Regions from separate parts of the Actinoplanes sp. NPDC026670 genome, predicted to be linked through region 1. Evidence: riboswitches for the same ligand, from Rfam matches in the RefSeq annotation. Region 1 holds a riboswitch; each other region holds the start of a gene.
What was found. A riboswitch is a leader RNA that binds a small molecule or an ion and turns the genes downstream of it on or off. The one in region 1 is predicted to bind cyclic di-AMP.

Region 1 (7,477 bases):
CGTCCGTTCTGGATCAGCGGGATCGCGTCCGACGGCACCACGCGCAGCCCGCCGTCGGTCTCCAGCGTGTGGAAGGTGACGCGTTCCCGGCCGGGCGCGGGGGTGACACCGGCGGTGTGCCGGCCGCCGGCGCTCTGCCCGATGCGGACGGTGTCGCCGGTGACCAGGGTGATCACCTGCTCCGGCGGTGCTTCAGTGGCACGCGCCGGCACGGCGGGCGCGGCTGACGCCGGGGCCGGCAACGCGGCGACGCCGACCAGGACGACGGCCAGCAGACGACCGAGCATGGAAACTCCTTAATGCGTTGTTCACTGCACGCATCATCAGGTTCCTATCTCGTCACAGATGTTTCGTGCCCCTGACGGGCCCTGGCCATGGCGCGATGTGGACACAGAGCGCCGCTGTTCCTCCCGCCACCGGAAGTGAGTGACGGGACGGACAAGATCGTCTGTCGCGGCACCGGGCCGCGCCGGGGCGGCTGATTGGCCATACTGATCGATACTTCATTTCGTCGATGTGTTCGAGACGGAGCCATGAGCCAGCAGGACGCACCTGATCCGTTCGACGGATTGCACGACTGGGCCGCCAAGACGGAGAAGAAGGTGCGCCGTGAGCGGCTGCGCCGGCTGGTGGCCGGGCGGGTGCCGGTCGTCCTGGTCGGTTTGGCCGCGCTGGTCGCGCTCGGCTTCACCGTCCCGGCGGGGCTGGCGATGGTGCGGGACCGGCCGGCGCCGGCCGCCGAGCCGACCCGGTCGCCGGGCGACGGCGTCTCCGGGACGATCCCGGAGAACGGTTCGATCACCGACCCGTTCGCCGACACGCCCGCCGCCTCCTACCCGAAAGGCGCTGCCGGCATCAGTCTGCCGGCGGCGAAGGCGGTGACCGGGTTCAGCGCGGCGCAGGTCAGCGCCGCGCTTCAGCAGGTGCGCCGGGCGATGATCGCCAGCCGGCTCGACTCCACCATGCTGACCGGGCACGACCCGGACGAGTTGCTCGCGCTGCTCGCGCCCAACCAGCGGGCCGGCATCAGCAAATGGTTCAGCGACGCGACCTACGTCAACCTGGCCACCTGGATCGATCCGGCGGCGCAACTCGACCCCGATCATGAGCCCCGGGTCAGCGGCAGGATGGCGTACACGTCGCGGGTCCGTGACGGGCTCCGCGAACTGCGGATCACCACCAACTTCGTCTGGGTGTACGCCTTCGAGGGCGTCGACCGGCCGATCGCCGTCATCCACGACGAGATCGAGTGGACGCTTCCGGCACCGAAGAACCTGCGCGCCGACGACAACGGGCTGTGGGTCGGCAAGGTGCGGTCCTACCTGGGGATGGTCGACTGCGCGGCGGCGGAGAAGGGCCTGTTCGGGCCGACCCGGTTCGGCGCGCCCGGTCCCGCGCCCTCCGAGGATCCGGAGGAGTTGCTGCGAGCCGACCACCCACTCGAGATCGAGGAGAACTGCCCGTGACGGACGCATTCGGCCCGGCGGTCGCGTTGCGGCCGGGACGGGCCGCCTGCGTCGCGGGGTAGGCCCGGGGCTGGGTGGGTGTGGTCGGGGCGGCGGTGGAGCGTACCGGAAGCGGATCATCTGTCTTGGAACTAACCTGGGCGGATGACTGCGATGGCCCCGGCCAGGACCGCGACGGACCTGTCGTTTCTTCTTGATCACACGAGTCATGTGCTGCGGACGCGGATGGCGGCGGCGCTCGCCGAGATCGGGCTGACCGCGCGGATGCACTGTGTGCTGGTGCATGCGCTGGAGGAGGAGCGGACGCAGATCCAGCTGGCCGAGCTCGGGGACATGGACAAGACGACCATGGTGGTGACCGTGGACGCGCTGGAGAAGGCCGGGTATGCCGAGCGGCGGCCGTCGAGCACCGATCGGCGGGCCCGGATCATCGCGGTCACTCCCGCGGGCGCCGAGGTCGCGCGGCAGAGTCAGGAGATCGTCGACGGGGTGCACCGGGAGGCGCTCGACTCGATACCCGCCGACGAGCGGGTGGTGCTGGTCCGGGCCCTGAACCGGCTGGCCACCGGGCATCTCGCGACACCGGCCGAGGGTGGCCGCCGGGCCCGGGAGCGCGCCAAGTAGTTCCGACAGGGATCGTCTACAACAAAACTATCTGCTAGCGTCCTTCTCATCACACCGATGGGGAGGCTCTCTCATGCATCGCTGGACCGCGCTCGGCGTCCTGTCCGCCGCCGGGCTGATGACGATTCTCGACGGCAGCATCGTGACCGTGGCGATGCCGGCCATCCAGCAGGACCTCGGCTTCTCCCCGGCCGGGCTGAGCTGGATGGTCAACGCGTACCTGATCCCGTTCGGCGGGCTGCTGCTGCTCGCCGGGCGGCTCGGCGACCTGATCGGGCGGCGGATCATGTTCCTGGCCGGGAACGCGGTCTTCACCGGCGCTTCGCTGCTGGCCGGGCTCTCCACCGGGCCGGGCATGCTGATCGCGGCCCGGTTCCTCCAAGGCGTCGGCAGCGCGATGGCGTCGGCCGTGGTGCTCGGCATCCTGGTCACGATCTTCACCGACACCGGGGAACGCGGCCGGGCCATCGCGATCTTCAGCTTCACCGGAGCGGCCGGGGCGTCCATCGGCCAGGTGCTCGGCGGGGTGCTCACCGACACGCTGAGCTGGCCGTGGATCTTCTTCATCAACGTGCCGATCGGCCTGGCCACGATCCTTCTCGCGGTACGGGTGCTGCCCCACGACCGGGGACTCGGGCTGTCCGCGGGCGCCGACGTCGCCGGGGCCGTGCTGGTCACGTCGGGGCTGATGCTCGGCATCTACACGGTCGTCGAAGGCGGCACTGGTGGACCGGGGTGGTGTCGCTCGCGCTGCTGGCCGGGTTCGTGGCCCGGCAGGCGACCGCCGCCAACCCGCTCATGCCGCTGCGGATCCTCCGCTCCCGCAACGTCACCGGGGCGAACCTGACCCAGATGCTCGCACTGTCCGGGATGTTCGCCTTCCAGATCCTGGTCGCGCTGTACATGCAGAACGTGCTCGGCTACACCGCCCTGGAGACCGGGCTCGCCATGCTCCCGGCCGCGGTCGGCATCGGGGCCGTGTCGCTGTTCGGGTCGGCGCGGGTCAGCGCCCGGTTCGGTGCGCGGACGACACTGATCGCCGGGCTGGTCCTGCTGATCGGGGCGATGAGCCTGCTCACCCGGATCCCGGTACAGGCCGGCTACGTCACCGACCTGCTGCCGGTGATGCTGCTGATCTCCGGGGGCGGGCTGGTGCTGCCGGCGCTGGCGACGCTCGGGATGTCGGGGGCGCGGGAGAGCGACGCCGGGCTCGCGTCCGGGCTGTTCAACACCACCCAGCAGGTGGGCATGGCGATCGGGGTGGCGGTGCTGTCCACGCTGGCCGCGTCCCGTACCGGCAGGCTGCTGACCGACGGGCAGTCCGCGGCGGCGGCGCTGACCGGTGGGTATCGGCTGGCCTTCGCCACGTCGGCCGCGCTGCTGGTGGCCGGGCTGCTGGTGGCGGTGACGGTGCTACGCCGGCCGCGTGCCGCCGCCCCGGCCGCCGAGCCCGTCCGTTCGTGACCTGGAAGCGTGACCCGCCGACTCACGATCCGAGACCGCCAGCCGTCGCTCACCGTTGGAATACGGGCGGCAATACCGCGGTGAGCGACGGCCGAGACCGCCAGCCGTCGCTCACCACCGGAATGCGGGCGCCATTACCGCGGTGAGCGACGGCCGAGACCGCGAGCCGTCGCTCACCGCTGGAATGCGGGTGGGATTACCGGGCTCAGCGACGGCTGGTCAGGGCCGCGTCCAGGTCGGCGCGGTGTGCCGTCCACCAGCGGAGCACCGCGGACGACCTGCGGAACAGGTGGTCACAGGACGTGTCGCGCCGGTCGTAGTGGCGGCGCAGGAAATAGGTGTCGGTGGCGTAGTCCCACCAGCGCCGGTGAGCCGCGTCGCGGAGTTCGGCGGCGCTGATGTCGATCCGGCCGCGATACCCGGCGACGAACGCGGCCAGCCGGTCGAGGTCGACCCCGGTGGAATCGTCACCGCGCCCCACCGCGAACAGGATCACGGCAGTACGCAGGACCTCCAGGCCGTACGGACGGACGCCCAGACGATCCCAGTCGAGTACTCCGGTGCAGCGGTCGCCGGTGAACAGCAGGTTGAGATGGTTGAGGTCGCCGTGGGTCCAGCCGGCCGGGCGCACCGGGCCGGGGCGGGGCGGCAGGTGGGCCAGGTCGGCCAGCAGGCGCAGCCGGCGGCTGATCTCAGCGACGGCGAAGGCGTCGAAGTCGGTCGACCCGGCCGCGGCGGCGCTGCCGAGGCGGGTCAACTCGGCGAAGGCGAACGGGACGAGTGGTGGCTCGTCGTGGAGCTCCGGCGGAACGGCGGGCAGGGCCTCGCTCAGCCGGTGGTGCAGGTGGCCGATCAGGTCGCCGAGGTTCCGGGCGGCCGGTACGGACAGGTCGCCGCAGTGTTCGCCGGGCAGCCACGGGCCTGCGGCATACCAGTGACCGTCCACCTCGGCCAGCCGGGACGGCGTGGGCACCGGCAGACCGTGTACGGCCAGGGCGGGAAAGAGCTCGTGCTGGCGGCGGACCGCGTCCGGGGTGGCGTCGTGCAGTCGCTTGACGGCATACACCCCGGACGCGGTCTCGACGCGCCAGTTCTGGTTCATCAGGCCGAGCGTGATCGGCACGCAGCCGGTGACCGGTCCGAGTCCGAGCGCACCTGGCACGCCGGGCGGCAGGACTTCGGTCAGAGGCGGATGCGCTGGCCCGGGAAGATCAGGGCCGGGCTGCGGAGCGTGTTCTTGTTCAACGCGTAGAGCGTACGCCAGCCGCCCTTGACCTTGTATCTCCTCGCGATCGAGGCCAGGGTGTCGCCGGACTTGATCACATAGGTCTTGCCGGTGGCCTTCGCTTTCTTCTTCGGTGTCGTCGACTTCGTCGTCTTGTAGACACCGGCCTTCTTGCCGCAGACCGGCCACGGGCTCAGCCCGCGCTTGGCGTGCAGCTTGTTGGCGATGGCGATCTGCTGGGCCTTGGTGGCCTTGTCCGCGGTCGGGGCGTACTTCCCGCCGCCGTTCGACTTCCACGTGCTGCGGCTGAACTGAAGGCCGCCGTAGTACCCGTTTCCGGTGTTGATGTGCCACCTGCCGCCGGACTCGCACTTGGCGACGACGTCCCAGTTGACCTGACGCGCGGCCTGAGCCGGGGTGGCCGGGCCGAGCAGGACGCCGGCTCCGGTGATTCCGGCGGTCGCCAGAACCAGGGCAAGGCGGATTCGTCTACTACCAGACATGGATGATCCTCCACGCCTGCGAGGTGAGCTGTCGGGTTCGGGAAGATCGTCCCGGCCGCGTGCACACGGCTTCACCCCAAGGCGCGCATCCCGCGCGCCGCAAAAAGTGGGTCCCCCGCTCCTGCCCTCCCATCGAGTCTGTGGACGGGGGCAGGACTCGGCGGTCCGTCCACAGTGCCCGCGTCGCGGGACGGCCCGACGGTAACCATGACGAAGGGCCGCAAGCCAAGCTCACGGCCCTCGATAGTGACGTTCTTCTCAGTATTTGCCCGGTTTGATCTTGTTAGCGCCCGGAAATTTCCGAAACAGCGTTTATGAGACTTTTCATGGCGACTTTTGCCGCCTCAGTGGGCGACGGGCACCCTCGGCCGGGCAGCCGGACGGCCCCTCGGAGCGGAAACCGGACGGCCTTCGCCGGACGCCGGACGGCCCTCGGCGCGCCGTCATCGGATGCCCGCCGCGGCGCCGTCCTCGGCGTGCGCCGGCCGCCACGGGCCGTAGGCCACGGTCGGATAGACGACAATCGGCGTCGCCGCGGGAAGCCGCCGCCGGCCCGCCAGCCAGATGATCACCGCGGCGAACCCGATCAGAATGGGAACGTCGACCGCGAACCCCTGCCACGGCATGTCAGCCGCCGTCTCGTCGATGGCCAGCTGCCCGAACGCCGCCGCCACCAACGTGCTGAGCAGGTTGTTCATCACGTGCAGGGCGACCGCCGCCTCCAGCCCGCCGGTCCGCACCGTCACCCACCCGGCCACCGCGCCGAAGAGCATCAGGTCGGCGAAACCCCACGGCGTCCCCCAGCCGTGCAGCGCCGCGAACACCGCCGCCTGCACCAGGATCGGCAGCCACGGGCCACGCAGCCAGGCGCCCAGGCCCTGCAACAGCCAGCCCCGGCACAGGTACTCCTCGGCGGCCGCCTGGAACGGCACCACGGCCAGCAGCACCGCCGCCGACACCAGGAACGGCCCCCAGCCGGCCAGCGGATCGTCGAGCCCGGCGTCCTCCCCGGTGAGCACGGACAGCCCGGTGATCCCGCCCAGGAACAGGATGATGGTCACGGTGGCGACGCCGAGACAGACCGCGAGCCATCGCCACCGGATCCGCCCGGCCACCGACGACAGCGTCCCGGGCGCCCGCCGCTGGATCCACAAGGCCGCCACCATGGTCACCGGCAGGGCCACCGCGATCGACAGGAAGCCGAGCGCGAGGTCCGGCAGCGCGCCGAGCGTCGCCATGCCGTCCGGCCCGCCCGGGCGGCCGAAGATCTCGGTGAAGATCACGAAGGCGATCATCGCCGCGAAGACGACGGCGACGATGAAGAGCGTCCCCAGCGGAAACCGCCACCAACGATGAGCGGCGGTACGAGCGAGACGGTGGTACGGGATACCGGACGGCGGAGGAATCGTCATGCCGATGAGTCTTCCGACCGGGGCGTCCCGGCGGATCTGGCCGCAGCCGGATTCGGGCACCTAACCTGAGATATAGGTGTCCGGCAGAATACCGATCATGGAACCACCCGAGATGATCAATGCCGGTGATCTGGTCCTCAAACGATGGGAACCGGAATGGTCGGCCGAACTGGCCGCCGCCGTCCAGGAGTCGCAGCCCGAACTCGCGCCGTTCCTGCCGTTCGCCACCCCCGGTTACGGCCTGGCCGAGGCCCGCGCCTTCACCGAGCGGTCGGTGGCGAACTGGACGGCCGGCACCGAGTTCAACTATGCGCTGTTCACCGCCGTCGGTGACCTGATCGGCGCGGTCGGCCTGATGACCGAACCCGGCCCGGGCATCCTGGAGATCGGCTACTGGCTGCGGACCCCGTGGGCGGGCCGGGGCCGGATGACCGCCACAGTGACCGTCCTGACCCGGGTGGCCCTGTCGCTGCCGGGCATCGAGCGCCTGATCATCCGGCACCACCCGGACAACCACGCGTCGGCCGCGGTCGCCGCCAAGACCGGTTTCGTGGAGACCGGCCGCGCCGGCGACGACGTCATCCGCGAGTATCGGGGCTGATCAGCACCACCACACCGCGGGCCGGCAGCGTCTCCGGCGCGCCGGCCACAGCGGACAGGTCGACCGGGTCGGTGGTTCGGTTGATCAGGAAACGGGCCGGGCCGCGGACCGCGAGCTCCACCCTGCCACGCAGGTCCGGCGGCAGCTCGCTGGTCACCCCGGCCGGGATCAGCAGGTCGTCG
Region 2 (6,759 bases), on a different contig from region 1:
GGTGATCGCGGTGTGCTTCCGCCTGCCGGATTCGACGCCGCCGGTTACGATTCGCCAGCGCACGTCCACGCCGGACCTTTCGTGCCGCCGTGCCGTAACCGCCCCTCCGAACGTTGGTGCAGTTGGCGCCGACGTCCGGAACGGCCGCCGGCGTCTTCGGCGCCGGCGTCGGGGACGGCCGTCGGTGCGGTTGGCGCCGACGTCCAGGACGGGCGCCGGTGCTGTAGTCGAGGACGGGCGTTGTGCTGTAGTCAGGGACGCCGGGAAGCGAGGTAGGGATGCCGATCACTCCCGCAGACATCCACAACGTGGACTTCAAGAAGCCGCCGATCGGCAAGCGCGGCTACGACGAGGAGGAGGTCGATGCCCTCCTCGAGGAAGCGAGCCAGGAGATGCTGCGCCTGCTCGACGAGAACGGGGCGCTGACCGCCCGGCTGCGTGATGCCGGCGGCGGGATGAACGGGGGCGGCCCGGCCGATCCGGCGGCGCTCACCGCCGAGGTGGCCGAGCTGGCCGCCCATCTCCAGTTCATGCGGGAGGGCCTGGCCCGGGCCGAGCACGAGGCCCGGGAGATGCAGGTCCAGCTGGAGCGGGCGCACGACGAGGTGCGGTCGGCGGCCCAGCCCCGGCCGGGCGGGGTGGTCGACGACCGGGTGCTGCGGATGGCCCACCGGACCGCCGACGAGCACGTCCGGGACGCCCAGCGCGAGTCGGACGATCTGCTGGTCAGCGCGCGGGCCCAGGCCGATCAGCTGACCGGGGACGCGATCCGGACGGCGGACACCATCGAGTCCGACGCCCGGCGGCAGCACGCCGAGGCGCTGGACGAGGTGGCCCGCGACCGGGCCGCCATGGTCGCCGAGATCGAGCGGCTGGACGAGCTGGCCCAGGACTACCGGTCGGCGCTGGGCGACCACGTGGTCCGGCAGCTGCACGACCTGGAGGGCGGCACGCCCGCCCTGCCGCAGGCCTGACCGTCACTCTTCGCAGAACGCGGTCACTCTTAACGCGGTCACCCTTTGAAGAACGCGGTCACGTCGGCGGCGAACAGGTCGGGGACCTCCAGGGCGGCGAAGTGGCCGCCCCGGGGGAACTCGGTCCAGTGCACGATGTTCGCCCGCTGCTCGGCCAGCGGCCGGACCGACTGCACGATGTCGCCGGGCAGCACCGCGACGCCCAGCGGGACCCGGTTGGTCTCCTGCGCGGTGGTCTCCTTGACGATCCGGGCGGCCGAACCGGCGGTCCGGAACAGCCAGTGGTGCGCGATGTTCGCCACGATCCGGTCGTCGGGGACCGGGGTGGCCGGGTCGGCCCAGGTGTCGAACTTCTCGCCCAGGAAGGCGAGCAACCCGGCCGGTGAGTCGTTGAGCGCGTAGGCCGGGGTCTGCGGGGTCGCCGCGAACAGGATCTGGTGCGGGTGCCGGTTGGCGGCCAGCCGCATCGTCTTCGCGAGCCGCTCCTGGTCGTCCGGGCCCAGACCGTCCGGGGCGCCGGGGGTGGGCAGGTAGTTGACGTGCACCCCGACCACATTGTCCGGGGCGACGGCGGCGAGCGTGCGGGCGACGCCGGAGCCCCAGTCACCGCCCTGTGCGCCGTACCGGGGGTAGCCGAGGCGGGACATCAGCCCGGCCCAGGCCGTGGCGATCCGGGTGACGCCCCAGGGCCGGGTGGTCGGGCCGGACAGCCCGAACCCGGGCATCGCCGGGACGACCAGGTGGAAGTGCTCGCTGAGGGGGCCCACCACGTCCAGGAACTCCACGGTGGAGCCGGGCCAGCCGTGCGTCAGGATCAGCGGCAGGGCGTGCGGGTCGGCCGAACGGACGTGGAAGAAGTGCACCCGGTCACCGTGGATCTCGATGACCTGCTGGGGCAGCGCGTTGAGCTCGGCCTCGTGGGCCCGCCAGTCGAACTTCAGCCAGTGGCCGGCGAGCGCCCGGACCCGGTCGACGGTGATGCCGTAGTCGTCAGGGGCGGCGTCCGGCCAGCGGGTACGGGTGAGGCGGTCGGCCAGGTCGTCGAGGTCGGCCTGCGGGACGGCGATCCGGAAATCGTTCATGCGAATAACGTTAGTCGCACTAACGTTAGCCGGTCCAATGTTATCGTCGTCACGTGGATCATCTGCCGAGCTGGCTGCTCTCCCAGGCCGCGGCGCACGCGCACCGGCTCGTCGCCGACGGGTTCGCCGGCGTGGGCGCCAAGGGTTACCACTACCGGCTGCTGTCCTCGCTGGACGCGGACGGGCCGGCCAGTCAGGCGGCGCTCGGGCGGCGCACCCGGATCTACCTGAGCGACCTCGTGGGGGCGCTCAACGAACTGGAGGCGGCGGGTTACGTGCGGCGGTCGCCGGACCCGGCGGACAAGCGCCGCAACGTCGTCGCGGTCACGCCGGCCGGGCGGGACCGGGCGGCCGAGCTGACCGAACGCGTGACGGCCATCCAGGAGGAGCTGACAGCCGCGCTCTCACCGGCGGAAACGGAACAGCTCACCGGCCTCTTGCGTCGATTGGTCGCGCACCACGACCGTACCGAATGAAGAAAGGCCGCCGTCAGAAGCAGACGGCGACCTTTCCGCAGGGGTTTCTAAGCAGGCCGGCGATAGCCGGCGATCGGGCCCCGGTCGATCGTAGCCATCCGCACGTAGTCGCCCGTGTGCGGAGCGTGGACCACCATGCCGCCACCGATGTAGATCGAGACATGGTGCACGTCGGAGTAGTAGAAGACCAGGTCACCCGGTTGCAGCTCACTGCGGCTGACCGACTTGGTGGAACTCCACTGATCCTTCGTGTAGTGCTCGAGATGCACGCCGACCGCAGCCCACGCCGCCTGCGTCAGACCCGAGCAGTCGTAGCTGTTCGGGCCGTCCGAGCCGAAGACGTAGGGCTTCCCGATCAGGTCACACGCCCGCTGGGCGGCCCGGCCACCCTTGTCGTTCGTGTAGTCGACCGGGCACGGGCCGGTACGCAGCGGCCCGTCGTCGGCGTTCGCACTGCCGTAGGCCGCGATCCGGAGCTTCTGGAGCTTCGTGATCTCCTTCTCGATGGCGACCTTCTTCGTCCCGAGATCCTTGTCGCGAACCTCGATCTCGGACTCGAGCTGGTCGACCTTGGCCTTGTCGGCGGCGTACTTGTCGCGGAGTTTCGAGACCTCCGCGATCGACGCCTTCCGGTTGAACGCGAGCTGGTCGAGAAGCGTGAGCTTGTCCACCATGCCCGTCGGCGAGCCGGTCAGGATCATCGCGTTCGCGATGTTCGGCGAGCCCTGCATGTACGCGTCGACGGCGAGGCCCCGCACCTGCACCATCGCGGCGTCCACCTGCTTCTGCAGCGGAGCCAGCGTCTTAGCCAGGTCCGACTGCTGCTTGCGGAGCTTGACCAGCTTGGTGTGGGTGCCGTTGTAGTCCTCGATGACCGGCTCGAGCTGATTCCACTCGTCGTCGATCTGCTTCTCGATCTGCGCCGGAGTGGGGTCGGCATGAGCGACGGTCGGACCCGTGACCAGGATTCCGGCCGCGACGGCCGCGCACATCAGGATGCGCATGAGGCCGGCACGACGCGCGCCAATCCGTTTCACGCTGGTGCGTTGTCCTTTCTTCCCGTTCAGCCGCCGACCGGGTTAGCTGACGGGTTCGGGCGGGAAGTCTGCCCGGCCGCGTCGCCGCGGCTTCACCCCAGGTGCTCGGTTCCCCGGTTCACGCCCGGCCTCTCGGTCGCGCGCGATTAGGCGGTGGTCCGCCAGATCGGCCGGGTGGCCGATGGGGGGCTGGGCGAACCGGGGACCACCGTACTCGGATCAAGACGGCAAATGAAGGTCGCACAGCCCGCCGAACTGTACGCACAGCCGGCGACACGGAGGGTGGCCTAAAACGGCCAGCTGTGCAGGGCACGCGCCAGCCAGGGCACCACCACGATCACTGTGGGTAGTACCAGCAGGCCGGCGGCGGCGGTCACCCCCGCCGCGGTGAGCACTGTCGAGCTTCGATCCGGACCGTCCAGACGGGCCAGCCGGCGCCGCCGGGATTCACCCTCCGGGTCGGCGGTCACCTCCTCCGCAAGGGGGACGGCGTCGATTAGCCGGGCCAGCGCGGCCCGCAACGGCGGCGATCCGGTCCGGCGGCGGGCCGCGTCGTCGGCCACCATCTCCAGCAGCAGATGTACGGCGTCGAGCGGCGCCTTCGACCGCAGCGGCCCCGGCACCGCCCGGTAGAACGCGGTGAACGACTCCATCACCAGCTCGTGCCGGTGCCGCAGGTGCGCCCGCTCGTGGGCCAGCACCGCGTCCACCTGGTCCCGGTCCAGGGTCTGGAGCACCCCGTCGCTGAGCACCACCCGCGGCTCCCGGCCGGGCACGCAATAGGCCAGCGGCAGCGCCCCGTCGAGCACCCGGACCTCCTCGCCGCCCAGGTCCTCGTGGCGCTCGACCCGGTCCAGCAGGTCGACGAGCATCCGGTGCCGGGCGCGGCGGGCACGGGCCCGGGAGCTCACCCGGACCAGCGAGACGATCAGCCGGATCACGATGGTCGCGGCCACCGCCAGGGAGAAGAGCAACGCGGCCACCGTCTCGGGATGGCGGGCTCCCGCGGCGCGAGCGACCTCTTCGGGCGCGGCCAGGACCACCCCGAGCGCACACAGTACGGCGGTGAGCGTCTGTGACTGCCAGAGCAGGACGCCGGCGACCGGGGCGCGATCGGTCCACCGCGCGCCCGCCAGGAGTCTCGGCGCCAGCAGCGAGAGCGTCAGCCCGAGGGCGCCGAGCAGGAGGGCGGTCACCGCTCGATGTTACGGGCCTTCTCGATCGCCGCCGTCAGCGCTTCGGGCGGCAGCTGCCCGACGAAGTAGGCCAGGGCGGCGTCCATGTCGGGGGTGGCGCTGAGCGCGTCGAGCATCACGCCGGCGGTCATCTCCTCGCGGGTCTGCGCCGGGGCGTACTTGTAGGCGCGGTCGGTACGCTGCTGGACGACGAGACCCTTCTTGGCCAGCCGGTCGAGCACGGTCATCACCGTCGTGTACGCCAGATCGCGCTCCCGGCTCAGCAGGTCGTGCACCTGCCGGACGGTGAGCGGCTCGCCCGCGTCCCACAACTTCGTCATGACCTCGCGCTCGAGGTCGTTCCTCGCCATGTGAGCCACTCTACTTCAACGCGTCGTACTACACGTCGTAGTATCTACTACGAATCGTCGTAGAGAGGCTGCCATGGACGTGCTCGACCTGACCCGACTCCAGTTCGCGGTCGTGACGATCTACCACTACCTCTTCGTGCCGGTGTCGATCTCGCTCGCGTCGGCGGCCGCCGGATTCCAGATCGCCTGGATCCGCACGGCCAACGAGAAGTACCTGCACCTCACGAAGTTCACCGGCAAGCTGCTGATCGTCACGTTCGCGGTCGGGGTGGTCACCGGGCTGGTCCAGGAGTTCCAGTTCGGGCTCGGGTGGAGCGCGTTCGCCAGGTTCTACGGCGACGTCTTCGGGCCGACCCTGGCCATCGAGGGGATGCTCGCGTTCTTCCTCGAGGCCACGTTCCTGGCTCTGTGGTACTTCGGCTGGGACCGGCTGCCCCGCTGGCTGCACACCGCCACGATCGTGGTGGTCGCGGTCGGGACGCTGCTGTCGGCGTACATCATCCTGGCCGCCAACTCGTTCATGCAGAACCCGGTCGCCTACGCCCTCGACCCGGACACCGGGCGGGCCCACCTGACCAGCTTCACCGAGCTGCTCACCAACGAGGTGGTGCTGGCGGCGTTCCCGCACACCATGGGCGGGGCGGCGATGGCCGGCGGCGGGCTGCTGATGGCGATCGGGATCTGGCGGGTCTCCGCGGACGCCGCCTACCGCACCCTCTCCCGGGCCGGGGCGTGGATGCTGCTGCTCGGCGGGGCGGTCACCGCGATCAGCGGCGACCACCTGGGCAAAGTCATGACGGCCGTGCAGCCGATGAAGATGGCCGCCGCCGAAGCCCTCTACGAGACGACCACGTCGGCGCCGTTCTCGGTCTTCGCGATCGGGGAGCTCGGGCACGACCGGCCGTTCTTCAGCATCGAGATCCCGGGGCTGCTGTCCTTCCTCGGCACCGGGTCGTTCGGCGGGACCGTGCAGGGCATCGACGATCTCCAAGCGCTCTACACCGCCCAGTACGGGCCGGGCAGCTACGTGCCGATGATCCCGGTGGCGTTCTGGACGTTCCGGCTGATGATCGGGGCCGGTGTGCTCGGGATGGCGCTTGCGGCGTACCACCTCTGGTCTTCATGGTCTTTCCAACGCCGTGTGCCGCTGCTGCCGGAGTTTCTGCAGCCCGGGCGGGGAACGCCCGGCTGGCTGCGCCGGTTCGTGCTGCTCGCGCCGCTGCTGCCGGCCGCCGCCAACACGTTCGGCTGGGTGTTCACCGAGACCGCCCGGCAGCCGTGGCTCGCGTTCGGCATCTCCAAGGTCGCCGACGGCATCTCCCCCGGCCTCACCAGCGCCGAGGTGATCGCGTCACTGGCCGGATTCACGCTGGTCTACGGCCTGCTGGCGATCGCCTGGTGCCGCCTGGTCGTGCATCTGTCCCGCAAGCCGCTCGTTCCGGCCCCGGAAAAGGACGCCGAACCCGAACCCGCCCCCGCCTACTAGGAGCGACCTCCCATGATCACGTTCTGGTTCGCGGTTCTCGTCCTCGCCTGGATCCTCTACTTCGTCCTCGAAGGCTTCGACTTCGGCGTCGGCATGCTCACCTTCCTCGGCCGCGACGAACACGAACGCGGCGCCGCCCTGCGCACCATCGGCCCGTT
Region 3 (7,477 bases), on a different contig from region 1:
GGTCGGCTTGCCGAAGCTCTCCGACGGGGACGGCGTCGCCTTGCCCTGGTCGACCACGATCCACTGCTTGCCGCCACCGGCCGCCGCCGACGAGTCTCCGGTCTTGTCCTTGCCGAGGCCCAGTGCGGCACAGCCGCCCAGCGTCAGCGAGGCCGCCGCCAGCACGAGCGCGATCCTGGTGTGCCGCATTCATCCCCCCGGGTCGGTGTCCCCCACCCATCGGCGTGCCGGCGCGGCTCCTTAGACAGGAGTCGGGCGCAGGCGGTGCCCGGCCATCTCCAGTTCGCCGTCGTACACGTGCACCGGGGTCTGCAGGCCGGAGTCGTCGCGGAGCACGACCGACTCCCCGTCGATCAGATAGGTGCCCCGGGCCGGGCGGCGGCGGCCGGCCACCTCGCCCGCGTACGTGCCGTCCCGGCGCAGCTGGAGCTTGACCACCCCGTCCTGGCTGCGCCAGGCGCCCACCACGGCGGCGCCGGTGACCACCCTGGGACGGGTGGTCTCCGGTCCGCCCTGGGCGCTCACGGTGCCGTTCAGGGCGATGGCGAGGAGAGAGGCGGCGTCGAGCACGGTGAAGTCGACGTGGGGTTCGCAGGCGGTGGCCATGATCATCGGGCTCCGGTTCGGTCGGGGTCGGCCTCTCCGGTCGGCACCGACGGCCCGCGCTCCTGGGTTTCCTGAGTTGCGATCGGGAGCGAACCGGTGCGCTTACGGGTGCGGTGGATCAGCCGGTGGCCCGCAGCGCCGCCGTGACCGCAACGGTGAACTTCTCCAGGTAGTCCTCCTCGATCGGCTCCCGGGCCACGGCCAGCCGCCAGTAGAGGGGGCCGAGGATCAGGTCGACCGCGACCGCCGGATCGGTGCCGGCCGGCAGCTCGCCCCGGGCCACCGCCTGCCCGATCAGCTTCTCGCCGACCGCCTGCTGGTGGGTGCGCAGCGCACGCTGGAGGGTCTCCGCGATCTGCGGGTTGCGGGCGGCCTCGGCCATCAGGTCCGGGATGATCTGGGATGCCATCCGGTGCCGCAGCGCCGTGCTGACGATCATCAGGAGCAGCGAAAGGTCACCGGCGAAACTCCCGGTGTCGGGAAGTGGAACTTTCCGCTCCGCGACATCCGAGATTATCTCCATTACCATTTCGAGCTTGTTGCTCCATCGACGGTAGATGGCCGTCTTGCCGACACCGGCACGACGGGCAACCGCTTCGATGGACAGCCGGCCATAACCGACCTCAGCCAGCTCGTTCATGACCGCGTTGCGGATCGCCACGGTGATGTCGCCTCGGAGCACCGCCGCTCCGGCAGGTGCGCGCTTAATCGTCGCCACCCGGTCACTATAGCGCTACGACGTAACGGTTGCGTTCCGCCGTTTGGTCAGCTACCGTCACAGCCACGTCGATACGAACCCGTTTCATCGGCGCGGTCGAGGGCCTGTCATGCTGCATGCTGTGTCCTCGCACCAGGCATCGGATCCCGCCGCGCCCCAAGGGCCGACCAGATCGGAGCACCACCCCATGACAGAGACGGCGGTCGCCTCGGCCGACGCCGGCCTCTCCCTCAAGGAGCTGGCCCGGCGCCACGGTTTGAGCGCCTCCGGACGGCTTCCCAGCCTGACGGAGTATTCGCGGACCCTCTGGTCGTACCGGCACTTCATCCGGGCACACGCAAGCGCCAAGATCACCTCCTCGCTGGGCAACACCAAGCTCGGGGCGATCTGGCAGGTGCTGACACCGATGATCAACGCCGGCGTCTACTACGTGATCTTCGGCGTGGTGCTCGGCGGCCATCGTGAGGTACCGAACTTCATCGCGTACCTCTGCATCGGTGTCTTCGTCTTCCAGTTCACCCAGTCGGTGGTCCAGACCGGCGCCAACGCGATCACCGGCAACCTCGGCCTGATCCGGGCACTGCACTTCCCCCGGGCCAGCCTGCCGCTGTCGGCCGCCCTGGTCGAGATCCGCAACTTCATCGTGGCGCTGTTCGTCCTGATGGGGATCGTGCTGATCACCGGTGAGCCGATCACCTTCGAGTGGCTGCTCCTGCTGCCGCTGCTGCTCCTGCACTCGATCTTCAACCTGGGCCTGGGCCTGTTCATCGCCCGCTACGGCTCGAAGGTCCGCGACGTCAAGCAGCTGATCCCGTTCGTCATGCGGTTCTGGCTGTACGGCTCGGCGGTGCTCTACCCGGTCTCCAAGTTCAAGGACGTGCTGAGCGGCTGGAAGCTCGAGGTCGTCGAGGCCAACCCGCTGCTGGTCTTCATCGAGCTGGCGCGGCACGCGCTGCTCAAGGAGGCGACGCTGGCCAACCCGCCGACCGTGCTGTGGATTCAGGCGACCGTCTGGAGCCTGGTCGTCGGCGTCCTCGGCTACCTGTACTTCTGGCGCGGAGAGAAGGGCTACGGCCGTGGCTGAGACTGAGCGCATCCCCACCGTCATCGCCGACGAGGCCCACATCGTCTACAAGATCCACCAGGCCGGCTCGGTCAGCGCCAGCCCGCTCGCCAGCTTCAAGCGCCTCACCACCCGCAGCAAGAACGTGAACATCCGTGAGGTGCACGCGGTCAAGGGTGTGAGCTTCGTCGCGTACAAGGGTGAGGCGATCGGCCTGATCGGCACCAACGGCTCGGGCAAGTCGACCCTGCTGCGCGCGGTGGCCGGGCTCCTGCCGGTGTCCAGCGGCGCGATCTTCGCGGCTGGCCAGCCGTCCCTGCTGGGCGTCAACGCGGCCCTGATGAACGAGCTGCCCGGCGACCGCAACGTCGAACTGGGCTGCCTCGCGATGGGCATGTCGCCGGCCGAGGTACAGGCGAAACGGGACGAGATCATCGAGTTCTCCGGCATCAACGACAAGGGCGACTTCTCGTCACTGCCGATGCGGACCTACTCCTCGGGCATGTCGGCCCGGCTCCGGTTCTCCATCGCCGCGGCGAAGAAGCACGACGTGCTCCTGATCGACGAGGCGCTGGCCACCGGTGACGCGAAATTCCGCAAGCGCAGCGAGGAGCGGGTCCGCGAGCTGCGCCGTGAGGCGGGCACGGTGTTCCTGGTCAGCCACAGCGAGCAGTCGATCCGGGACACCTGCGAGCGCTGCATCTGGCTGGAGGCCGGCGAGATCCGGGCCGACGGCGCGACCTCCGAGGTGATGAAGGAGTACGAGGCCTTCACCCGCAGGTGAGGCCCCGCACTCCTCCGGCGCCGGGCTAGTTGACCGACAGGTGCACGTGGTTGGTGTGGTCGCTGGACGGGTCTCCGCCCGCCCCGCTGTACGACTTCCAGCCACTGCTCGGTAGCCAGATCCGGCGGTACCAGATCACGTAGAGCACGTTCAGGTTGTCGGCGTTGTTGATGAAGTAGTTCGCCAGGTTGTCGCCGTACGTCTTGTCGGCTCCGGTGGCGTCGCCGCCGAACGTGCCCTTCTCGGCCGAGAAGTCGCAGGCCCGGCCCTTGGGGTGCTCGCCGCTGTTCTGCTCCCGCCAGCACTTGGTGAACCTGGTGAAGCCGTCGGCGCGGGCCTCCTTGTAGGCGTGCAGGAGGGTCGCGGTCACGCAGCCGCCGGTCCCGGTCGGGTCGGTCTGGTTGCAGCTGGTGCCGCTCGGACCGGGCGACGCGTCCTCGCTGTCACCGCCGTCGGACGACGAGCTGGCGTCGGCGCCCTGGTTCGCCGCTTTCAGGGCCGCCTCGGCCTGCTCCTTCTGTTTCGCCATCACGGTGACCTGCTTCTGCTGGTCCTTGATGGCGATGTCGATGGAGTCCTTGGCCTTCTGCTGGGTGTCGCGGGTGGTCTTGAGATCCTCGATCGCCCGGTTCTGGTCGGCGGCCACCAGGGCCAGCGTCTCGGCCCGGCCCAGGAAGCCCTCGGCCGAGTCGGAGCTGAGCAGCGCGGCCATCGGCCCGCCCCGGCCCGCGGTGTACGCCTGGGTGGCGAGCAGGTCGAGCCGGTCCTGCTGGGGTCCCAGCTCGCCGTCCAGCTTCTTCAGCTCGGCGGTCAGCTTGGCCTGCTGTTCCTTGGAGGTCTTCAGCTTGGCCTTCGCCTCCACGAAACCCTTGGAGGCCTTCTCGAGTTTCTCGATCAGTGACGCGGAGCCGCCCTCACCGTCGTCACCGGAGTCGCCGGGGGCGGCGAGCAGCCGGGGGGCCGCGGTGGCCGGCGTCGGGGCGACGGCCAGTCCGCACGCGGCGACGAGCAGCGCCAGCAACGCCGCTAATCGCCGCGCAGTGTTCTGCTGCACAGGAATTTCCTTCCGTCGGCCGCCGGCCGGGTTAGCTGACGGGTTCGGGACGAAGGAAATCCCTACCGCTGGTGAGCGGATTCACCCCAGGGAATATTGGTTCCCCGGCTCGCCGATAACGGCGATTAGGCGGCGGCTCCCGTACGGGAACCGCACCGACCATACCCACTCGATCGACAGATCGACAGTTCTCGTACGCCCCGCAATGGCCTCGACACGAGCGGTGACAACAATTACGGATAGTCGTTGCGACGTAACACTTTTGGCCGTTCCCAGGGTCTGATCCACGGCGATATCTCGGGTAAACTGGCCGCCGGTCCTGCCAGGACGGCACCGCCCCCGAGTTGCCGGCAGGCCGCCGCCCAATCGTCGAAAGGCGAGCCGGGGAACCAGGTCACTGGGGTGTATCCGCAGTTTGCGGTAGGGATTGCTTCCGTCCCGAACCCGTCAGCTAACTCGGTCGGCGGTGACACGGAAGGAACTGTTGATGACCGCAAGTCCCCGCCGGTGGCTGATACACGCCCTGGCGCCGCTGGTGGCTGTCGTGATGCTCGCGGCACCCGCGGCTCCGGCTTCGGCCGAGCCCGGCGGCTCGTCGTCCACTGCTCAAGAGCAGGAGCAGAACGGTGGCGACGGAGACGCAATCCTCTCCGATGTGATCGAGAACACGAACCGGCGCTACGTGTCCGCCAAGGCGGCCGTGCAGAAGTCGGTGAAGGCCCAGGCTCAACTGGCCAGCCAGATCAAGCAGGCCGAGGCCCGGCGCGACGTGCTGATCCCCGAGGTCGACAAGATCGCCAAAGAGCAGTACATGACGGGCAACCTGAGCTCGATCGGTTACCTGCTCAACGCCAACTCCTCGGGCGACTTCCTGGAGAAGGCGGTCTCCCTGGAGGAGATCAACCGGCTCCACGACGCCAAGCTGCGTGAGCTCAACGAGGCACTCCGGACCATCACCGAGAGCAAGGTCCGGCTCGACGCCGAGGTGAAGCAGCAGCAGCAGGACGCCGCCGCGATGAAGAAGCAGAAGGACGCCGCGGTCGACGCGCTCGCCCTGGTCGGCGGCAAGGGTGTCACCAAGGGCCTCGTGGTCGCCGACTCCCCGGAGGCCGCTCCGGCGCCCCGCAACTCCAGCGGTGGCTTCTCGGCCGAGGGTTGCACCGAGAAGGACCCGACCACGAACGGCTGCGTCACCAAGCGCACGCTGCACATGTACAAGGAAGTCAAGAAGGCCGGCTTCAGCAACTTCGTCGGCTGCCATCGCGACGGTGGGCCGTTCGAGCATCCCAAGGGCCGCGCCTGCGACTGGTCGCTGCAGAAGTCCGGGTTCTCGACGTTCGACACCGACAAGGAATTCCGGTACGGCAACAACCTGATGGCGTTCCTGGTGCGTAATGCCGACGCGCTCGGGATCTACTACGTGATCTGGAACAAGCAGATCTGGTTCCCTGCCAACGGGTGGAGCAACTACCACGGGGTCAGTGACCACACCGACCACGTGCACGTGTCGATGCTCTAGAACCTTCACGTCACGAGAACGGCCCCCGTCCGGTGGACGGGGGCCGTTTCGCATCTCGAACGGTCAGTGCAGCGCGCGCCGCACCGGGGCCCGGCCGTGCGGCTGGGCCGGCGCCGGACCGGCCGGCACCGCAGCCGGGATCGGGATCGTCACCGGGCGCACCTGGGTGACCTCCAGCTCCTTGCCGTGGTGCAGCAGGGTGAGCCGGGCCTGGCCGCCGCCGTTGCGCAGGGAGTAGGTGACCTCATCCGAGGTCACGCTCACCCGCAGCCGCAGACCACGCCAGAGCAGCGAGAACTCCAGGTTGTTGATCCGGCTGGGCAGGCGCGGGGCGAACGACAGCTGGCCGTTGAAGTCACGCATGCCACCGAGACCGGCGACCAGCGAGATCCAGGTGCCGGCCAGGGACGCCACGTGCACCCCGTCCCGGGCGTTCTGGTGCAGGTCGTGCAGGTCCATCAGGGCGGCCTCGCCCAGATAGTCGTGCGCGAGCTCCAGGTGCCCGGTCTCGGCCGCGAGGACGGCCTGGATGCAGGCGGAGAGCGACGAGTCCCGTACGGTCCGGGCGTCGTAGTAGGCGAAGTTGCGCGCCTTCTCCTCCGGGGTGAACGCGTCCCCTCGGATGTACATCGCCATGACCAGGTCGGCCTGCTTGACCACCTGCTTGCGGTACAGGTCGAAGTACGGGTAGTTCAGCAGCAGCGGGTACCCCTCCGGCGGGGTGTTCTCGAAGTCCCACTCCTGAAGCCGGGTGAAGCCCTCGCACTGCTGGTGGACGCCGATCTCCTTGTCGTACGGGATGTGCACGGCGGCCGCCGCGTCCCGCCACGACGCGGTCTCCTCGTCGTCGACCCCGAACCGCCGGGCCAGGTCCGGATGGCGTTTGCAGGCGTCGACCGCGGTCATCAGGTTCTGCTGCGCCATCAGGTTGGTGTAGATGTTGTCGTTCACCACGGCGGTGTACTCGTCGGGACCGGTGACCCCGTCGATGTGGAACCGTCCGTGCCGGTCGTGGTGTCCCAGCGACCGCCACAGCCGGGCCGTCTCCACCAGCAGCTCCAGGCCGACCTCACGCTCGAAGTCGTAGTCCCCGGTGGCCTGCACGTAACGGCGGACCGCGTCGGCGATGTCGGCGGCGATGTGGAACCCGGCGGTGCCGGCCGGCCAGTACCCGGAGCACTCCTGGCCCCGGATGGTCCGCCACGGGAACGCCGCGCCCTGCAGGCCGAGTGTCTGGGCCCGCTCCCGGGCCAGGTCCAGCGTCGAGTGCCGCCAGCGCAGCACGTCGGCCGCCGCGGAGGGCTGGGTGTACGTCAGCGCCGGCAGCACGAACGTCTCGGCGTCCCAGAAGGTGTGGCCGTCGTACCCCGGCCCGGTCAGGCCCTTGGAGCCGATCGGGCGCTGCTCGGCCCGGGCTCCGGCCTGGAGCGTGTGGAACAGCCCGAACCGGACGGCCTGCTGCACCTCCGAGTCGCCCTCGACCTTGACGTCCGAGTGGTCCCAGAACGCGTCGAGGTAGTCCCTCTGCTGCTGGACCAGGCCGTCCCAGCCGTCCAGGCGGGCGCTGGCGAGAGCCGCCCCGACCTGGTCACGCAGGGCGGGCAGCGAACGCATGCTGGACCAGCCGTACGCCGCCAGCTTGACCACCCGCAGCTTCTGCCCCGGCTCGAGCCGGCAGGCGACGGTGGTGCGCAGCCAGTCCGGGTGGCCCTCGGTGGTGATGGCGTGCCGGC
Region 4 (7,477 bases), on a different contig from region 1:
GCCTTCAACGCCCTCGACCTGGCCGCTGTGAAGGCGGACATCGACGCGCTGCTGACCGACTCGCAGGACTGGTGGCCGGCCGACTTCGGCCACTACGGCCCGCTGTTCATCCGGATGGCGTGGCACAGCGCCGGCACCTACCGGACCTTCGACGGCCGCGGCGGTGGCGGCTCCGGTCAGCAGCGCTTCGCGCCGCTGAACAGCTGGCCGGACAACGGCAACCTGGACAAGGCCCGGCTGCTGCTCTGGCCGGTGAAGAAGAAGTACGGCAAGAACATCTCGTGGGCCGACCTGATGATCCTGGCCGGCAACGTGGCCCTGGAGAGCATGGGCTTCGAGACCTTCGGCTTCGGCGGCGGCCGCCCCGACGTCTGGGAGCCCGAGGAGGTCAACTGGGGCACCGAGGACGTCTGGCTGGACGACAGGCGCTACAGCGGCGACCGTGAGCTGGCCAAGCCGCTCGGCGCCGTGCAGATGGGCCTCATCTACGTCAACCCGGAGGGCCCGAACGGCAACCCGGACCCGCTGGCCTCGGCCCGGGACATCCGGGACACGTTCGGCCGGATGGGCATGAACGACGAGGAGACCGTGGCGCTGATCGCCGGCGGCCACACCTTCGGCAAGACCCACGGCGCCGGCCCGGCCGAGAACGTCGGCCCCGAGCCCGAGGCCGCCCCGATCGAGGCACAGGGTCAGGGCTGGAAGAGCAGCTTCGGCACCGGTGTCGGCGCCGACGCGATCACCAGTGGTCTGGAGGTCACCTGGACCTACCACCCGACCCGCTGGGACAACGAGTTCTTCCACATCCTTTTCGCGTACGACTGGGAGCTCACCCAGTCGCCGGCCGGCGCGCACCAGTGGCGCCCGAAGAACGGCGCGGGCTCGGACCTGGTGCCGCACGCGTTCGACGCCGGCAAGCGCCAGGAGCCGCGGATGCTGACCTCGGACCTGGCGCTGCGTTTCGACCCGGTCTACGGGCCGATCTCGAAGCGGTTCCACGACGACCCGGAGGCGTTCGGCAAGGCCTTCGCCAAGGCGTGGTTCAAGCTGACCCACCGTGACATGGGCCCGATCGCCCGCTACCTCGGCCCGGAGGTTCCGTCCGAGCCGCTGATCTGGCAGGACCCGCTGCCCGCGGTCGACCACGAGCTGGTCGGCCCGGCCGACGTCGCCGCGCTCAAGGCCACCGTGCTGGCCTCCGGCCTGTCGGTCGCCGAGCTGGTCGCGACCGCGTGGGCGTCGGCCTCGACGTTCCGTGGCACCGACAAGCGCGGTGGCGCGAACGGCGCCCGCATCCGGTTCGCCCCGCAGAACCAGTGGGAGGTCAACGACCCGGCCCAGCTCGCCAAGGTGCTCGGCGTGCTGGAGGGCGTGAAGGCCGAGTTCGACGCGGCCGGTGGCGCGAAGATCTCCCTCGCCGACCTGATCGTGCTGGCCGGTTCGGCCGCCGTGGAGAAGGCCGCGAAGGACGCCGGTTTCGACGTCGAGGTGCCGTTCACCCCGGGTCGTACCGACGCGACCGAGGAACAGACCGACGCCGAGTCGTTCGCGGTGCTGGAGCCCACCCACGACGGCTTCCGCAACTACCTCGCCAAGGGCCACAACCGTCCCACCGAGGCGCTGCTGGTCGACCGCGCGCAGCTGCTCACCCTCACCGCGCCGGAGCTGACCGTGCTGGTCGGCGGCCTGCGTGTGCTGGGCGCCAACACGGCCGGCTCGAAGGACGGTGTCTTCACCGAGACGCCGGGCGTGCTGACCAACGACTTCTTCGTCAACCTGCTCGACTTCGGCACCACCTGGTCGGCCACCGACTCCGACGGCGAGGCCTTCGAGGGCCGCGACCGCCGGACCGGCGAGGTCAAGTGGACCGCCACCCGGGCCGACCTGATCTTCGGGTCGAACTCGGTGCTGCGCGCCCAGGCCGAGGTGTACGGCAGCGACGACGCCAAGGAGAAGCTGGTCACCGACTTCGTCCAGGCGTGGGTCAAGGTCGCGAACCTGGACCGTTTCGACCTGGCCTGATCGTCAGGTGGTTTCCCGGCGGGCCCGGGTCGGCCGTACCGACCCGGGCTTCGCCTGCTGGTACCCTCAGCAACGTCGGGCTCGTAGCTCAGTGGATAGAGCAACCGCCTCCTAAGCGGTAGGTCGCGCGTTCAAGTCGCGCCGGGCCCACTCTCAGACCTTCAACCGCTGCCCCACCCGCAGCCGGTGCGGGCTGCTCAGCACATCCGAGTTCGCACGGTAAAGCGCACGCCACCCGCCCTTGACGTCGTGCCGGGCCGCGATCCGCGCCAGCGTGTCGCCACGCCGTACCACGTAGCTTCCGGTCGTCCGATGCACCTTCCGTACGCTGCCACGCGACGCCGCCGTGTAGGCGTGCCGCCGGCCGCACGTCGGCCACGCGCCGATGCCCTGCCCGCGTACCACCCGTTCGGCGATCCGGATCTGCTCGGACTTGGAAGCCCGGTTCGCGGTGTCCGCGTACTTCGTGCCGCCGTAGGCGCGCCACGTGCTCCGGCTGAACTGGAGTCCCCCGTAGTAACCGTTTCCGGTGTTGATGCTCCAGTTGCCCCCGGATTCGCAGTGCGCGATCGCCTCCCAGTTGATGTCGGCGTGCGCGGGCCCGGCGAGGGCGACGCTTCCGGCGAGTCCGACGGCCATCATGCCGACCGCGCGTTGGAGTTGTTTTCCGATCTGAGCCATGAGCTTGTCCTCCACGCCTACGAGGTCAGCTGTCGGGTTCGGGCAGAGGTGCCCGGCCGCGTTCGCGGCTTCACCCCGAGGCGCCGTAGCGCCGAGGAACTCTTGGGTCCCCCGCTCCATGCCTTTGGTTCGTCGAACCGTGGTCGGCGGCTGGACTCGGCGTTCCGACCACGGTGCCCGCTCTGTTTCGGGCTGCCGATTCGCCGCGCTGCTGGTTGGTTATGCGACACGCGGCAATGGAGTTGTAAGTCACAAATTAGCCGCTTTGATCTTCCTTTGTGTGGCTAACGTGCTGAATTCGGCGTGGCGCAACAGGTGCGGAACCCTCCACCGAGGGTGCACAATCCTCAGCCATGGGCGAGGACATGAACGATCAACAGCGCGAGTTCGACGTGATCGTCTACGGTGCCTCGGGTTTCGTCGGTGTGTTGGTGGCGCGATACCTCGCCGAGCACGCTCCAGCGGGCGCACGGCTCGCGCTGGGCGGCCGTTCCGCGGCGAAACTGGAGGGTCTCGGTCTGGACTGGCCCGTCGTCGTCGCCGACGCGAACGACGCGGAAGCCCTGACCACGATGGCCGGCCGCACCAGAGTCGTGATCACCACGGTCGGGCCGTATGCGAAGTACGGCAAGCCACTCGCCCGTGCATGCGCCGAAACCGGCACGGACTACGTGGACCTCACCGGTGAGGTGCTCTTCGCCCGGGACAGCATCGACGAGAACCACGAGACGGCAAAGCGCACCGGCGCACGGATCGTCCACTCGTGTGGCTTCGATTCGATTCCGTCCGATATCGGAGTGCACGTCCTGCACGAACAGATCAGCCGGGACGGCGCCGGCGAACTCACCGACACGACGCTCGTGGTGACCAGCATGCGCGCCGGGATCAGCGGCGGCACCATCGACTCGATGCGGCACCAGGTCGACGTGATGAAGAAGGACACCCGGCTGCGCAAGGTCGGCGCCAGCCCGTACTCGCTGAGCCCGGACCGGCAGGCCGAGCCCGACCTGGGCCGTCAGCCCGACATGCTCACCCTCCCCGGGTCCGAGGTGGACTCCAGCATCCGCGGGCACCTCGCGCCGTTCGTGATGGCGTCCTACAACACCCGCGTCGTCCGGCGCAGCAACGCGCTGCGCGGCTGGGCCTACGGCCGCACGTTCCGGTACCGCGAGGTCCTGCGGGTGAAGAGCAAAGTCGCCGCCACGGTCGTCAAGTCCGGCATGAACGCGCTGGTCATCGGCTTCGCGGTGCCGCCACTGCGATTCGTCCTGGACCGTTTCCTGCCCGCCCCCGGCGCCGGGCCGAGCGAGGACACGCAGCGCAACGGCCACTTCACCATGGACCTTTTCACCACCACCACGTCCGGGGCGCGCTATCGCGCGAGGGTCAAGGCGAAAGGCGATCCCGGGTACGCCGCAACCGCGGTCATGCTCGGCGAATCGGCTCTCGCGCTCGCCTTCGACACCGAGGCGCTGCCGCAGGTCGGGGGCGGTGTGCTCACCCCGGCGACCGCGATCGGTGACGCCCTGGTCGAACGCCTGCGCAACGCCGGATTCGAGATCACCGTTCAGCGCCTCTGAGACATGGTGCGATTCTGCACCGCGAAATGGTGTCCGTGATCCGACCGGTGGACGGTAAGGAATCGTTCACGGCTTTCCTCTCGATCGCCACTAGCACCAAAGGTGGTCTTACCGGCACGATTGGACAGGTGACCGTCAGCCCATTGCCCTACCCGCTGAGGTTGACGGGGACCGGCGTCATCCTTCGGGAATGGCGGTGGGAGGACGTCGACGAGCTGGTCGCGCTCCTCGACGAACCGGGCATCGCCCGCTGGACGCTGATGCCGTCGCCGTTCGACATGGAGGCCGGCCTCGCCTATCTACGCCGGGCCCAGCAGGGCCGAATCGGCGGCAGCCGGATCCAGCTCGCGATCACCACCGACGGCGGGCCGCCACTCGGTGAGGTGCTGCTCTTCAACGTCCGCTCCGAGGCGCACGAGGCCGAGCTCGGCTACCTGGTCGGCCTCCCCTTTCGGCGGCGCGGACTCGCCTCAGCGGCGTTGTCCCTGCTCACCGGCTATGCGGTCGACACGCTGGGGCTGCGCCGGCTGCTGCTGCGCATCGACCGGGGAAACACCGCCAGCACGTCGGTGGCCCGCCGCTGCGGCTATCGTCCGGCGGCTGAGCCGCCCATTCAGCAGGACGGGCCGTACGGGCCGGCCACGCTGGACACCTGGGAGTTCGTGGAGAACCGCTCCGGGCCACAGGACGATCGCCGGAAAAATGTCGCAGCCCGGCGGTACGGTCGGCGCTGAGGGAGGTGCTGATGATCGACGTGGATCGTGAGCGCGTCATGGCGTACCGGATCGCTGCTCAAGGCCTGGCCGATCGCTCCGGTGACCGGCCCGCCGACCTGCCCGTGCTGGATCTCGGTGTCCAGGAGTACACACCTGACTCCACCCGGATCGCCTTGGCCGCCCGCACCGACGCCGAGCTTGGCGATGATCGGCTGATCACCGTGTGGGCCGCCCGCGGCGCCCCGCATCTGCACCGCCGCGCCGACCTGCCCGCCCTGGTCGAGCAGCTGTGGCCGGTCGGTGACGACGACGCCGCGGCTCGGATCAGGAGCGGCCAGATCCCCGACGCGGCCGGGCTCGGGGTGGCCGCGTTCACCGCCACGGCCTCGGCCTTCCGGGAGGTGGTCACCGCCCCGATGCCGCGCGGCGAGGCCAGCACCGGCGTCAGCCGTTTGGTCCCGGCCGAGTTGACCTACGACTGCAGGTCCTGCGCGGCCCGGCACATCTCCGGCGGTGTGTGGCAACATGCCGGGCTGGCCGGTGGTGTCGAGGTGCTGTCCCGCGGCAAGGACGCGATGCTCGGCCCGATCCCGGATGCTCCGGCGATCCCGGCCGCCAACCGGGGCATTGATCGGCTGATCGAGGCTTATCTGCGGTTTCTCGGCCCGGCCGGGCCGGGTGAGGTGGCGAAATATCTGGGCAGCACCACCACCGCGATCAAGGCGGTGTGGCCGTCCGACAGGCTCACCGAGGTCCGGGTGGAGGGGCGGCGCGCCTGGCTCCCCTCGGCAGCCGGATCGCCCTCACCTGCCGGATCGCCATCGCCCGCCGGATCGTCATCGGCGGCCGAGCTTTCCTCTACGGCTGGGCCTTTCTCGACGGCCGGGCTTTCCTCTACGGCCGGGCCCTTCTCGGCTACCGGGCCGTTCTCGGCGGCCGAGCTTCTTGAGTCGGCGCCGATGCCGCGTGGGGTGCGCTGGTTGCCCCCGATGGACCCGTTGCTCCAGGCCCGTGACCGTGACCTGCTGGTTCCCGGGCGGGATCGGCAGAAGGAGGTCTGGCGGATCCTCGGCAATCCCGGGGCGCTGCTTGTCGACGGCGAGATCGCCGGGGTGTGGCGGGCCCGGATGGCCGGGCGCAAACGGGTGGATCTCACGGTGACCACGTTCGGCAAGCTGACAGGCGCGCAGGTCGCGCTGGTCGAGGAGGAGGCGGCGCAGGTGGCGAGGGCACGAGGCGTGGCGGAGGCACGGGTGATCCACGAGTGACCACGATCGGGTTCCTGCACACGGCCGAGGTGCACGTCGCGACGTTCCGGGGTCTCTTCACCGAGCTGGCGCCACCGGGCCTGACCGATCTGCACCTGGTCGACGAGTCGTTGCTGGCCGACGCCCGCCGGACCGGTTCGGCGCCGGGGCTGGCCGGGCGACTCCGCGAGCTGGCCACCGCCGGCGCCGACCTCATCGTCTGCACCTGCTCGACGATCGGCGCCGACGCGGAGGCCACCGACGTGCCCCTGCCCCTACCGCCTCTCACCCAGCCGCCCTCCCCCAGCACGCACCCCGCCCAACCGGCAACACTCCCCACGCACCCGGCCCACCCGGCGACGGTTCCCACGCACCATGACCAGCCGGTAACGCTTCCCATTCACCCTGACCAGTCGGCGGCTCTTCCCATTCACCCTGACCAGCCAGCGACACTCCCCACGCACCCTGACCAGCCAGCGACACTCCCCATTCGCCATGACCAGCCGACGGCTGGGACCGTGCCTGTGATGCGGCTCGATCGGCCGATGGCTGAGGCTGCGGTCGCGGCCGGCGAGCGGATCGTCGTGATCGCCACCGTGGAGTCCACTCTGGAGCCGACGGTCGCCCTGATCCGTGCGACCGCCGAGTCGGCCGGGCGGCGAGTCACCGTCGTCACCTCGCCATGCCTGGCCGCGTGGCAGCACTTCGAGGCCGGTGACATCGCCACCTACGACAAGGCGATCGCCGCGCACGTCCGAGCCGTCGCCGGGGACGCCGACGCGATCGTGCTCGCCCAGGCGGGTATGGCCGGGGCGGCCGCGCTACTGCCCGACCTACCGGTGCTGACCAGCCCACGCGCCGCCGTCAAGGCCGCCCTTCTCCGGGCCGGTTCGCTGCGTTAGAGCGCTTCAACGTCGGCGTGCCCGCCGATCTTGTGGACTTCGGGCACACCTTTGAAGCTTCTTCAAGGCTTTCGCCGTGTCCGCAGTCGATCCCTCTGCCCTGCGATGGTTTCGCGCCGGGCCCTCGGACTGTCGCACCGATCACGCCGGACCGGAACACCAGGCCGGGACACCGGACCGGGACACCAGGCCGGTACACCAGGCCGGAAAATCCTGCTCGCCGACGATTCGGCCCGCCCAGTCTCGTAGATCTTGCACGGTTCTCCACCTTCGCAGCGATCTTGCACGGTTCTTCACGTCTGGGTGCGGTTTGTCGTGCAAGGTCCACC

Region 2: another riboswitch for cyclic di-AMP. It lies ahead of AB0E94_RS52250 (NlpC/P60 family protein); the one in region 1 lies ahead of AB0E94_RS23590 (transglycosylase family protein).
Region 3: another riboswitch for cyclic di-AMP. It lies ahead of AB0E94_RS05010 (hypothetical protein); the one in region 1 lies ahead of AB0E94_RS23590 (transglycosylase family protein).
Region 4: another riboswitch for cyclic di-AMP. It lies ahead of AB0E94_RS24545 (transglycosylase family protein); the one in region 1 lies ahead of AB0E94_RS23590 (transglycosylase family protein).

Annotation. Positions count from the first base shown of each region.
Region 1 is NZ_JBEZXU010000024.1:27,993-35,469, forward strand. Features, by position in the region: gene AB0E94_RS23560 (S8 family serine peptidase) at 1-287, opposite strand, end outside; gene AB0E94_RS23565 (hypothetical protein) at 534-1,466, shown strand; gene AB0E94_RS23570 (MarR family transcriptional regulator) at 1,611-2,090, shown strand; gene AB0E94_RS23575 (MFS transporter) at 2,164-2,937, shown strand; gene AB0E94_RS23580 (MFS transporter) at 2,829-3,554, shown strand; gene AB0E94_RS23585 (phosphotransferase) at 3,760-4,656, opposite strand; gene AB0E94_RS23590 (transglycosylase family protein) at 4,737-5,282, opposite strand; cyclic di-AMP (ydaO/yuaA leader) riboswitch at 5,281-5,455, opposite strand; gene AB0E94_RS23595 (type II CAAX endopeptidase family protein) at 5,726-6,694, opposite strand; gene AB0E94_RS23600 (GNAT family N-acetyltransferase) at 6,792-7,295, shown strand; gene AB0E94_RS23605 (beta-galactosidase) at 7,273-7,477, opposite strand, start outside.
Region 2 is NZ_JBEZXU010000141.1:372-7,130, reverse strand. Features, by position in the region: gene AB0E94_RS52265 (DivIVA domain-containing protein) at 279-974, shown strand; gene AB0E94_RS52260 (epoxide hydrolase family protein) at 1,013-2,056, opposite strand; gene AB0E94_RS52255 (MarR family winged helix-turn-helix transcriptional regulator) at 2,110-2,532, shown strand; gene AB0E94_RS52250 (NlpC/P60 family protein) at 2,580-3,536, opposite strand; cyclic di-AMP (ydaO/yuaA leader) riboswitch at 3,586-3,732, opposite strand; gene AB0E94_RS52245 (M56 family metallopeptidase) at 3,857-4,765, opposite strand; gene AB0E94_RS52240 (BlaI/MecI/CopY family transcriptional regulator) at 4,762-5,115, opposite strand; gene AB0E94_RS52235 (cytochrome ubiquinol oxidase subunit I) at 5,189-6,601, shown strand; partial or broken gene cydB (cytochrome d ubiquinol oxidase subunit II) at 6,614-6,759, shown strand, end outside.
Region 3 is NZ_JBEZXU010000003.1:307,858-315,334, reverse strand. Features, by position in the region: gene AB0E94_RS05040 (hypothetical protein) at 1-189, opposite strand, end outside; gene AB0E94_RS05035 (Atu4866 domain-containing protein) at 241-612, opposite strand; gene AB0E94_RS05030 (TetR/AcrR family transcriptional regulator) at 725-1,324, opposite strand; gene AB0E94_RS05025 (ABC transporter permease) at 1,512-2,408, shown strand; gene AB0E94_RS05020 (ABC transporter ATP-binding protein) at 2,401-3,171, shown strand; gene AB0E94_RS05015 (hypothetical protein) at 3,197-4,225, opposite strand; cyclic di-AMP (ydaO/yuaA leader) riboswitch at 4,230-4,367, opposite strand; cyclic di-AMP (ydaO/yuaA leader) riboswitch at 4,575-4,708, shown strand; gene AB0E94_RS05010 (hypothetical protein) at 4,713-5,744, shown strand; gene AB0E94_RS05005 (glycoside hydrolase family 65 protein) at 5,808-7,477, opposite strand, start outside.
Region 4 is NZ_JBEZXU010000025.1:99,177-106,653, forward strand. Features, by position in the region: gene katG (catalase/peroxidase HPI) at 1-2,022, shown strand, start outside; tRNA gene AB0E94_RS24540 (tRNA-Arg) at 2,100-2,172, shown strand; gene AB0E94_RS24545 (transglycosylase family protein) at 2,176-2,703, opposite strand; cyclic di-AMP (ydaO/yuaA leader) riboswitch at 2,703-2,848, opposite strand; gene AB0E94_RS24550 (saccharopine dehydrogenase NADP-binding domain-containing protein) at 3,057-4,283, shown strand; gene AB0E94_RS24555 (GNAT family N-acetyltransferase) at 4,412-5,017, shown strand; gene AB0E94_RS24560 (crosslink repair DNA glycosylase YcaQ family protein) at 5,029-6,267, shown strand; gene AB0E94_RS24565 (hypothetical protein) at 6,264-7,148, shown strand.